Regions from separate parts of the Pseudomonas sp. GP01-A4 genome, predicted to be linked through region 2. Evidence: predicted binding sites of a transcription regulator. Region 2 holds the regulator's gene; the other holds the start of a gene.
What was found. Region 2 encodes sigma-54, which starts transcription at its own class of promoters, with help from an activator protein. Its sites were predicted from a motif close to ANTGGCATNNANNTTGCTNT; they were not measured.
Positions count from the first base shown of each region.

Region 1 (4,987 bases), on a different contig from region 2:
GGACACGCAAATCGCCGCCGGGGTGATGATGGGCGACATGCTCGCCTTTGGTGGGCTGGTGGAGCGTTCGATGGAAGTGTTCCTGGTGACCTTGCTGGGCGTGGTGCTGGTCAGCCATTGGGACTGGCGGGCGCTGGCGGTGGGGGCGGCGCTGTTTTGCGTGATTCGCCCCCTCAGCGTGCTGTCGATACCCTGGGGCAGCTTGCTGAATCGCCATCAGCGCGGGCTGGTGGGCTGGTTCGGGATTCGCGGGATCGGCAGCATCTACTACCTGTTCTATGCCATCAACCACGGGCTGGTGGGCACCAGCAGCGCGGTCGCGGTGAACCTGACGCTGTCAGTCATTGCCCTGAGCATCGTCGTTCATGGTCTCAGCACGCAGCCGATGCTGGCGTGGTATGAACGACGTGCCCAGGCACAACAATGACGTCTACTCCTGGTTTTCAGTGTTGCCGACGTCAGCGGCATCATCCAGGTCGTTAAGCGGTACTTCGGCATCATCCATCAATGAACCCGGGTCTTCATTGCCCGGGTCATTGAGTTCATCGTCTTCGTCTATTTCAACTGACATCACCGTCTCCTCTAACCGCCTTGGGTATCGATATCGGCATCGGTTTCAGGCTTGGGCTCGCGCTCGGGCTTGAAGTCTGGACTGTAGTCGTTTTCCTTGGCCTTGGGGTCGCTGGCAGGCTTGGGGTCTTTTGGCGCGTCGGCCGCGGTGCCGGGGGCCGGTTCGCCGCGGTCGATGGCGGGATCGTTACGGTTGCTGGTTTGCGGGTCGTTGTCTGTGCTCATGGCTCACCTCTGTTGGAAAACGCAGACTGCGTAAAGGTAAGGTCCCGTGCGGGTCGGTGAAGTTCCAATTGCTTATGAGCCGGGGTTGTCCACCTGGATGTAAAACGCGTAGGCCCCCAGCATCACCCAGAACACCATGAACAGCCAGGGCGCGCGCATCGAGAACAACAGCGACTTGCGATAGCCCTTGTGGGACGACTCCATCTCACTGAACAGTGGCGACTCATCGTAGGCCAGGCCCATCACCGGCTCGCTGCGCAGCAGTTCGCTCTGCTTGTAATGCCAGTGGTCGATGATTTCGTAGGCCGCCCGAATCCCCGGCCAGGCGTTGAGGGAACTGAGAATGCCCAGGGTCGCCAGGAACACGGGCACCACCAGGGTGAACAGCTTGCCCCATTCGGGGTTCAGGTTGCCCATGCCGGACACGAAGGCAATCACCAGGAATGACTGGGCCGTGAGGTAGGCGTCGGTGCGGTTGGCCAGGATGCTGGTTTCGTACTGGATTTCACGCCGGTAAAAGTCGAGACGGTCCTTGGGCGAACCGAAAATCTTAGCGTTGTGTTCGCTGTGGTCGGTCAGGCTCGATTCCGGGGTGTCGGGTGAGATGATTCTGGGCACATCCGTGCTCCGTGCTGGCATTTGAAGCAGTTTAGAAGAACCGGGCTGGTGCAAAGTTCAAGTAATCAGTGCACCGTTTTGAGGCGATAGGGCCGCATCGGTGGCGCGGGAGCTTGGGCCCGCTGGACCGGGACAGCGCTCCGGTGCGCAGCGGTCTGGTTCCTTTTTGGGGCCGCTGCGCAGCCCAGCGGGAGCAAGCTCCCTCGCCACAAGGTGGATGGCACAGGCATTGCTTTAGTCCTTTATCTGCCCGGATACAGGAGCAATCGTTACCCCCCGACCCAGAGCCCACCCCAAAAGAAAGTAAGGACCAGGCCTGCTGGCACCATCAGCCACGGGCTCATAAAAAAATGCGTTTTCTAAAGCGGCAGTGCCAAAGCGCAGTTAGTCCCGGCACTGACAAGGTAATTGGAATGGCTCGATCTTTCTTTGATGAAATGAATGATGCACAAGGCGTTTGCCGTGCGCATTATCAGGAATTCTCCCGCTGGCTGGCCAACACGCCGCCAGAACTGCTGGCCCAGCGCCGCCGTGAAGCCGACCTGCTGTTTCACCGCGCGGGGATCACCTTCACCCTGTATGGCGACGAGCAAGACACCGAGCGCCTGATCCCCTTCGATATCATCCCCCGCAGCATCCCCGCCAGTGAGTGGAGTGTCATCGAGCGCGGTTGTATCCAGCGGGTGAATGCGCTGAACATGTTCCTTGCCGACATCTACCACGACCAACGCATCATCAAGGCCGGGATCATTCCCGCCGATCAGGTGCTGGGCAACGAGGGATACCAGAAGGCCATGGTCGGCCTGGACCTGCACCGCGATATCTATTCGCACATCTCCGGGGTCGACCTGGTGCGCGATGGCGACGGCACCTACTACGTGCTCGAAGACAACCTGCGTACCCCCAGCGGCGTGAGCTACATGCTCGAAGACCGCAAGATGATGATGCGCCTGTTCCCCGAGGTGTTCGCCAAGCAACGCATCGCCCCGGTGGACCACTATCCCAACCTGCTGCTCAAGACCCTGAAAAGCTCCAGCCGCCTGGACAACCCGAATGTGGTGGTGCTGACGCCAGGCCGGTTTAACAGCGCGTTCTTCGAGCATGCATTCCTGGCCCGGGAAATGGGCGTGGAGCTGGTGGAAGGCGCCGACCTGTTCGTGCACGACCTCAAGGTGTTCATGCGTACCACCGACGGCCCCAAGGCCGTGGATGTGATCTACCGCCGCATCGACGATGCCTTCCTCGACCCGCAGGCTTTCAACCCCGATTCGATGCTCGGCGTGCCCGGCCTGGTCGCGGCGTACTGCGCGGGCAACGTAGTGCTGGCGAATGCGATCGGCACCGGCGTGGCGGACGACAAGTCGATCTACCCGTACGTGCCGGAAATGATCCGGTTCTACCTGGATGAAGAGCCGGTCCTGCAAAACGTGCCGACCTTCCAGTGCCGCAAGCCGGATGAGCTGTCCCACGTACTGGCGCACCTGCCGGAGCTGGTGGTCAAGGAAACCCAGGGTTCCGGCGGCTACGGCATGCTGGTGGGCCCGGCGTCCAGCGCGGCCGAGATCGAGGACTTCCGCCAGCGTATCAAGGCCCGCCCTCATGCCTACATCGCCCAACCGACCTTGAGCCTGTCCACTTGCCCGACGTTTGTCGAAAACGGCATCGCGCCGCGGCATATCGACCTGCGACCGTTCGTGCTCTCGGGAAAGGAAACCCGCCTGGTACCCGGTGGCTTGACCCGCGTGGCGCTGCGCGAAGGCTCATTGATCGTCAACTCGTCGCAAGGCGGCGGAACCAAGGACACCTGGGTGGTGGAGGGCTGAGTATGCTGAGTAGAACCGCCGCAGATCTGTATTGGATGTCCCGTTACCTGGAGCGTGCCGAGAACCTGGCGCGCATGCTGGAAGTCAGTTATTCGCTGTCGTTGATGCCCCAGGCCGGGCGCAGTGACGGGCTGGACGAGTTGGCCATGTCGCTGCTCAGCAGCGGCACACTGGACAGTTACCTTGAGCGCCATCAGCAACTGGACGCCGAGCGCATGCTGCACTTCTTCGCCCTCGACGAGGAAAACCCCGCCAGTATCTACAATTGCCTGCGGGCTGCACGGGGTAATGCCCATGCGGTGCGGGGACGGATCACGGCTGATATGTGGGAAAACCTCAACGCCACCTGGCTGGAGATGCGCAGTATTGCGGCCGGCGGGTTGGCGCGGCATGGCATCAGCCACTTTTGTGACTGGGTGAAGCAGCGCTCGCACCTGTTTCGTGGGGCGACGTCCGGGACGATCATGCGCAACGATGCGTATCGGTTTATTCGGCTGGGGACGTTTGTCGAGCGGGCGGATAACACGTTGCGGTTGCTGGACGCGCGGTATGAAATGTTTGGGGAAGAGTCCGAGGAAGTCAGCGACCTTTCGGCACGCGGGTATTACCAGTGGAGCGCGTTGTTGCGGGCGCTGTCGTCGTTTGAGGCGTATACCGAGCTGTACCCGAATGCGCTGAATGCGCGGTCGGTGTCGGAGTTGTTGCTGTTGCGCAGTGATGTGCCGCGCTCGTTGCATGCGTGTATCGAGGAGTTGAGCCATATCCTGGCGGACCTGCCGGGGAGTTATGGGCGTACGGCCCAGCGTTTGGCGGCGGAGTTTGAGGCGCGGCTGAGGTATACAGGGATTGATGAGATTCTGGAGGATGGGCTGCATAGCCGGTTGACGGATTTTATCGACACCGTGCGGGAGTTGGCGCGGGCGATTCATAGCTCCTACCTTGAAGTCGTCTGATGATCGTTCCCACGCTGATCGTTCCCACGCTCCGCGTGGGAATGAATCCGGTGACGCTCCGCGTCACGACTTCAAAAGCGGACGCAGAGCGCCCTGGCGGCATTCCCACGCAGAGCGTGGGAACGATCGTCCTGCGTGGGAACGATCGTCCTGCGTGGGAACGATCGTCGAAAGTGGGAACGATCATAGGTCTACTGGTTTTTCACCAGTACCGGTTCTGCGCGGTACTGCTCAGGGAACAATTTTTTCAGCTGGGCGACCTTTGGCAGGTCGTTGATCACGATGTAGGGGTACGACGGGTTTTCGGTCAGGAAGTCCTGGTGATAGGACTCCGCCGGGTAGAAGGCTTTGCCCATCTCGATCTTGGTCACGATCGGCTTGTCGAAGGCTTTCGCGGCGTCGAGCTGGGCGATGTAGGCCTGGGCGACTTTTTGCTGTTCGGCGTTCTGGGCAAAGATCGCCGAGCGGTACTGGGTGCCGCTGTCCGGGCCCTGGCGGTTGAGTTCCGTGGGGTTGTGAGCGACCGAGAAGTAGATCTGCAGCAGCTTGCCGTAGCTGACCTTGCTTGGGTCGTAGGTCACGGCGACGGACTCGGCGTGGCCGGTATCGCCGCCGCTGACGCTTTCGTACTGCGCGGTGCTCGCCGCGCCGCCGTCATAGCCGGAGACGGCGTTTTTCACCCCTTGTACATGCTGGAACACACCCTGCACGCCCCAGAAGCAGCCGCCGGCGAAGACCGCGGTTTGCAGGTTGTTCGCGTCTGCCGGCAGGTCCATGGCCGGCGGCGCGATGGCCACG
Region 1 covers NZ_JBYSWF010000022.1:14,962-19,948, forward strand. Annotated here, with positions in the region: gene AC3WKX_RS14935 (cation:proton antiporter) at 1-427, shown strand, start outside; gene AC3WKX_RS14940 (hypothetical protein) at 431-571, opposite strand; gene AC3WKX_RS14945 (hypothetical protein) at 583-795, opposite strand; gene AC3WKX_RS14950 (hypothetical protein) at 868-1,413, opposite strand; gene AC3WKX_RS14955 (circularly permuted type 2 ATP-grasp protein) at 1,827-3,236, shown strand; gene AC3WKX_RS14960 (alpha-E domain-containing protein) at 3,239-4,189, shown strand; gene msrA (peptide-methionine (S)-S-oxide reductase MsrA) at 4,381-4,987, opposite strand, start outside.
Region 1: a site for sigma-54 is predicted at 1,630-1,649, ahead of AC3WKX_RS14955 (circularly permuted type 2 ATP-grasp protein). Genes of this name have one in related genera too.

Region 2 (4,987 bases):
CAGCGGTTGCGCCAACTCGGTATGAATCAGCGCGCGTTCCGCCAGTTCCGGTAGCAGGCCGGCGGGCAGGTTGTCGATGCAATAGAAGCCGTTGTCCTCAAGAACATTGAGGGCCGTGCTTTTACCTGAGCCGGAACGGCCGCTGACGATGATCAAACGCATGATTAATGCCCGTTTTGTTCATCCAGGACAACCTGGTAGAGCGCCTCATTGCTTGAGGCACTACGCAGTTTGTCGCGTACGTCCTTGCGGTCGAGCATGCTGGCGATCTGCCGAAGCAGTTCCAGGTGCGCATCGGTGGCAGCTTGCGGGACCAGCAGCACGAACAGCAGGTCGACCGGCGCGCCGTCGATGGCGTCGAAATCGATAGGGGCGTCCAGGTGCAGCAGGGCGCTGACTGGAGACTCACAGCCTTGCAGGCGGCAGTGAGGAATGGCGATGCCGTTGCCAAAGCCGGTGGAGCCGAGCTTTTCACGGGCGATCAGGGCCTCGTACACAGCTTGCGTATCCAGTTCGGGCACTTCGCGGCCGATCAGGTTGGCAATTTGTTCGAGGGCGCGCTTTTTACTGCCGCCCGGCACGTTCACGAGGGAACGGCCGGGGGTCAGGATGGTTTCAAGTCGGATCATGGGTGGGGAGTGTTAGCGGCCAGTGCCTTGAAGAAGGCTCTGCTGCTTTTCCTTATGCTTTTTAAGTTGGCGGTCAAGCTTGTCTGTGAGCAAGTCGATTGATGCATACATGTCTTCATGTTCGGCATTGGCGACCACTTCGCCACCGGGTATCTGAAGTGTCGCTTCGATTTTCTGCTGAAGCTTGTCGACCTTCATGATGACCTGAACGTTGGTGATCTTGTCGAAATGGCCCTCAAGCTTCTTCAGCTTCAGCTCGACGTATTCGCGCAATGGAGGGGTGACTTCTACATGGTGTCCACTGATGTTGACTTGCATACAGCTTCTCCTTCGTTGCCAGTGCATAAAGCGGCGGGTAGGAATACCCGCCACTGGAACGCTATGGCCCGCCCGTCACATCAAACGCTTACGCTCGCTGGAAGGCGCGATCCCTAGGGACTCGCGGTACTTGGCGACGGTTCGACGGGCGACCTGAATGCCTTGTGCCTCCAGTAAACCAGCGATCTTGCTGTCACTCAACGGCTTTTTCTGATTTTCCGCGGCAACCAGTTTTTTGATGATCGCGCGGATCGCCGTGGACGAGCATTCGCCGCCTTCGGAGGTGCTGACGTGGCTGGAGAAAAAGTATTTCAGCTCATATATACCCCGTGGGGTATGCATGAATTTTTGCGTGGTCACCCGGGAAATAGTTGATTCGTGCATGCCCACCGCCTCGGCGATGTCGTGCAGTACCAGCGGCTTCATTGCTTCATCGCCGTATTCCAGGAAGCCGCGCTGGTGCTCGACGATCTGGGTGGCGACTTTCATCAGGGTTTCGTTGCGGCTTTGCAGGCTCTTGATGAACCAGCGGGCTTCCTGCAGTTGGTTACGCATGAAGGTGTTATCGGCGCTGGTGTCGGCGCGGCGCACAAAACCTGCGTATTGCGGATTGACCCGCAGGCGCGGCACCGATTCCTGGTTCAGCTCCACCAGCCAGCGTTCGTTGTCCTTGCGCACAATCACGTCGGGCACGACATATTCGGCTTCGCTGGACTCGATCTGCGAGCCCGGGCGTGGGTTGAGGCTCTGCACCAGCTCGATGATCTGGCGCAGGTCATCTTCCTTGAGCTTCATGCGGCGCATCAACTGGCTGTAGTCGCGGCTGCCCAGCAGGTCGATATAGTCGGTGACCAGGCGCTGCGCTTCGCTCAGCCAAGGCGTCTTGGCCGGCAATTGGCGCAGTTGCAGCAGCAGGCACTCGCTGAGGTTGCGGGCGCCGATGCCGGCCGGCTCGAATTGCTGGATGCGGTGCAGGACGGCTTCGATTTCGTCCAGTTCGATGTCCAGTTCCGGGTCGAACGCCTCGAGGATCTCCTCAAGGGTCTCGTCCAGGTAGCCCTGGTTGTTGATGCAATCGATCAGGGTCACGGCGATCAGGCGATCGGTATCGGACATCGGTGCCAGGTTCAGCTGCCAGAGCAAATGGCTTTGCAGGCTCTCGCCGGCTGATGTGCGGGTGGTGAAGTCCCACTCGTCGTCATCGTTGCTGGGCAGGCTGCTGGCGCTGGTCTGGTAGACGTCTTCCCAGGCGGTATCCACGGGAAGTTCGTTGGGAATGCGTTCGTTCCATTCGCCTTCCTCAAGGTTATCCACCGTAGGGGCGGTTTCCTGGTAGGAGGGTTCCTGTACGTCGGGGTTGGGCTTTTGCTCGATGTTGTCGGCCAGCGGGTCTGCATTATCGAAGTCGTCGCCTTCTTCCTGGCGTTCGAGCATCGGATTGGACTCCAGGGCCTCCTGGATTTCCTGTTGCAGGTCCAGGGTCGACAATTGGAGCAGGCGGATGGCCTGTTGCAGCTGCGGTGTCATCGTCAGCTGCTGGCCCATTCTCAGGACTAGCGATGGTTTCATGGCAGGGGCTTAACACCTTATTCGCCGGCGCAATGCGCCATCCACGACAGGGCGCGTGAGCGCCAAACATAAGCAAATTATATGCCTGATATCGGGGGCTTTGCCTAGAGCGCGGTAACAATAAAAATACTGAGGTTTTTATTGACTACCGCGCTCCATGGCGAATGGCCTGATACCACCGTGTTTACAGGCGGAACTCGTGACCCAGATACACTTCCTTGACCAGTTCGTTGGCCAGGATAGTGGCAGAGTCACCTTCGGCAATCAGCTGTCCATCGTTGACGATGTAGGCGGTTTCGCAGATATCGAGCGTCTCACGGACGTTGTGGTCGGTGATCAAAACACCGATGCCCTTGGCCTTGAGATGATGGATGATCTGCTTGATGTCGCCGACCGAGATCGGGTCGACACCGGCGAAAGGTTCGTCCAGCAGGATGAACTTGGGCGCCGTGGCCAGCGCGCGGGCGATTTCCACACGACGACGCTCGCCGCCGGAAAGGCTCATGCCGAGGTTGTCGCGAATGTGGTTGATGTGGAATTCCTGCAGCAGGCTTTCCAGCTCTTTCTTGCGCCCGGCGCGGTCGAGTTCCTTGCGGGTCTCGAGGATGGCCATGATGTTGTCGGAAACCGACAGTTTGCGGAAGATCGATGCTTCCTGGGGAAGATAGCCGATACCCGCTTGCGCACGGCCGTGCATAGGCTGGTGGCTCACGTCCAGGTCGTCGATCAGGACGCGGCCTTGATCGGCCTGCACCAGGCCGACGATCATGTAGAAGCAGGTGGTCTTGCCGGCACCGTTGGGGCCGAGCAAACCGACGATCTGGCCGCTGTCGATCGACAGGCTGACGTCACGCACGACCTGACGGCTTTTATAAGCCTTGGCCAGATGCTGGGCTTTCAGGGTTGCCATTAATTCGCCTTCTTCGCGTCGGGTTTCGGCGCCGGCTGGGCTGCGCCCGGTTTCTGCTTCGGCTGGATAACCATGTCGATACGCGGCTTCGGCGTGCTGATTTTCGAGCCGGTAGCACGGCCGGCCTGGGCGATCTGCTTCACCGTGTCGTAGACGATTTTTTCGCCGTCGGTGGTGTTGCCGTCATTGATGACCCGGGCCTGGTCGATCAGCACGATGCGGTTTTGCTGGGCGTGGTACTGGATCGTCTTGCCATAGCCTTTGACCGGCGTAGGGTCGCCCACTTTCTGCAGTTGTTCGAAATACGCCAGGTTGCCCACCGAAGTGACCACGTCGATATCGCCCGCCGGGGTACGAGTCAGTGTCACGGTGTTACCCGTCACTTTCATCGAGCCCTGGGTGATGATCACGCTGCCCGTGTAGGTCGCGATACCTTGCTTGTCATCCAGCTGCGCATCGTCAGCCTGAATGTGGATCGGTTGCTGGCTATCGTTCGGCAGAGCCCAGGCGCTCACGCTTCCCAGTGCTGCGCCCAGGCCGAGCAAAATAGGGAGGGTTTTAACGAGCCTCATACTGTCCTCTTACGTTCGATAGCAGGTGTATCCTGCTTTCTTTCAAATACGCTTTCATTCCCTTGCCAGTCGATACACCGCCAGCGCCGTCAATTCTAACGTCTTGCTCGGTCTGCGCATATTGCTTCTGTGGGAATACGGTCATGCGACTGCTGGTAATAATGGTGTCGCGGTTCTTGGCGTCAGTGCGGGCTACCCGCACCGAGTCAATCAGTTCCACTTGGGTGCCGTCCGGGTTGACCTCGCCACGCTCGCTGGTGACGTGCCATGGAAATTCGGCGCCGCGGTACAGGTTCATGTCCGGCTTGGTCAGCAAAGTGACCTCGGATGCCTTCAAGTGTTCGACCTTGTCGGAGGTCATTTCATACTGGACCTTGCCATCGGGCAGGTACTGGATGCTGTGGGCGTTGATGGCGTAATAGTCGATAGCACTCTCGTCAACCTGTGCAACCGGCTTGTCGAGGAAGCGCTCCGGGCTGATATTCCAGTAGCCGACCGCGAGGAAAACCGCGGCGATGACTGCAAGTATCAGGAAATTGCGAATCTTTTTACTCAGCATAAAACGCTCTATAGGTAGGCGGCGTGGGCCGCTTCAAGGCTGCCTTGGGCGCGCAGAATCAACTCGCAGAACTCGCGGGCGGCGCCTTCGCCGCCGCGGGCGGTGGTTACACCATGGGCGTGTTCGCGAACGAACGCCGCCGCATTGGCCACGGCCATGCCCAGGCCGACCCGGCGAATCACCGGCAGGTCGGGTAAATCGTCACCCAGGTACGCAACCTGCTCATAGCTTAGGTTGAGTTGGCCAAGAAGCTCGTCCAGAACCACCAGTTTATCCTCGCGGCCCTGATACAGGTGAGGAATACCCAGGTTTTGTGCGCGGCGTTCCACAACCGGGGTCTTGCGACCGCTGATGATGCCGGTTTGCACGCCCGCCGCCATCAGCATCTTGATGCCCTGGCCGTCGAGGGTGTTGAACGTCTTGAATTCGC
Region 2 covers NZ_JBYSWF010000019.1:23,796-28,782, forward strand. Annotated here, with positions in the region: gene rapZ (RNase adapter RapZ) at 1-162, opposite strand, end outside; gene ptsN (PTS IIA-like nitrogen regulatory protein PtsN) at 165-629, opposite strand; gene hpf (ribosome hibernation-promoting factor, HPF/YfiA family) at 642-947, opposite strand; gene AC3WKX_RS13570 (RNA polymerase factor sigma-54) at 1,023-2,516, opposite strand; gene lptB (LPS export ABC transporter ATP-binding protein) at 2,701-3,426, opposite strand; gene lptA (lipopolysaccharide transport periplasmic protein LptA) at 3,426-3,998, opposite strand; gene lptC (LPS export ABC transporter periplasmic protein LptC) at 3,985-4,557, opposite strand; gene AC3WKX_RS13590 (KdsC family phosphatase) at 4,566-4,987, opposite strand, start outside.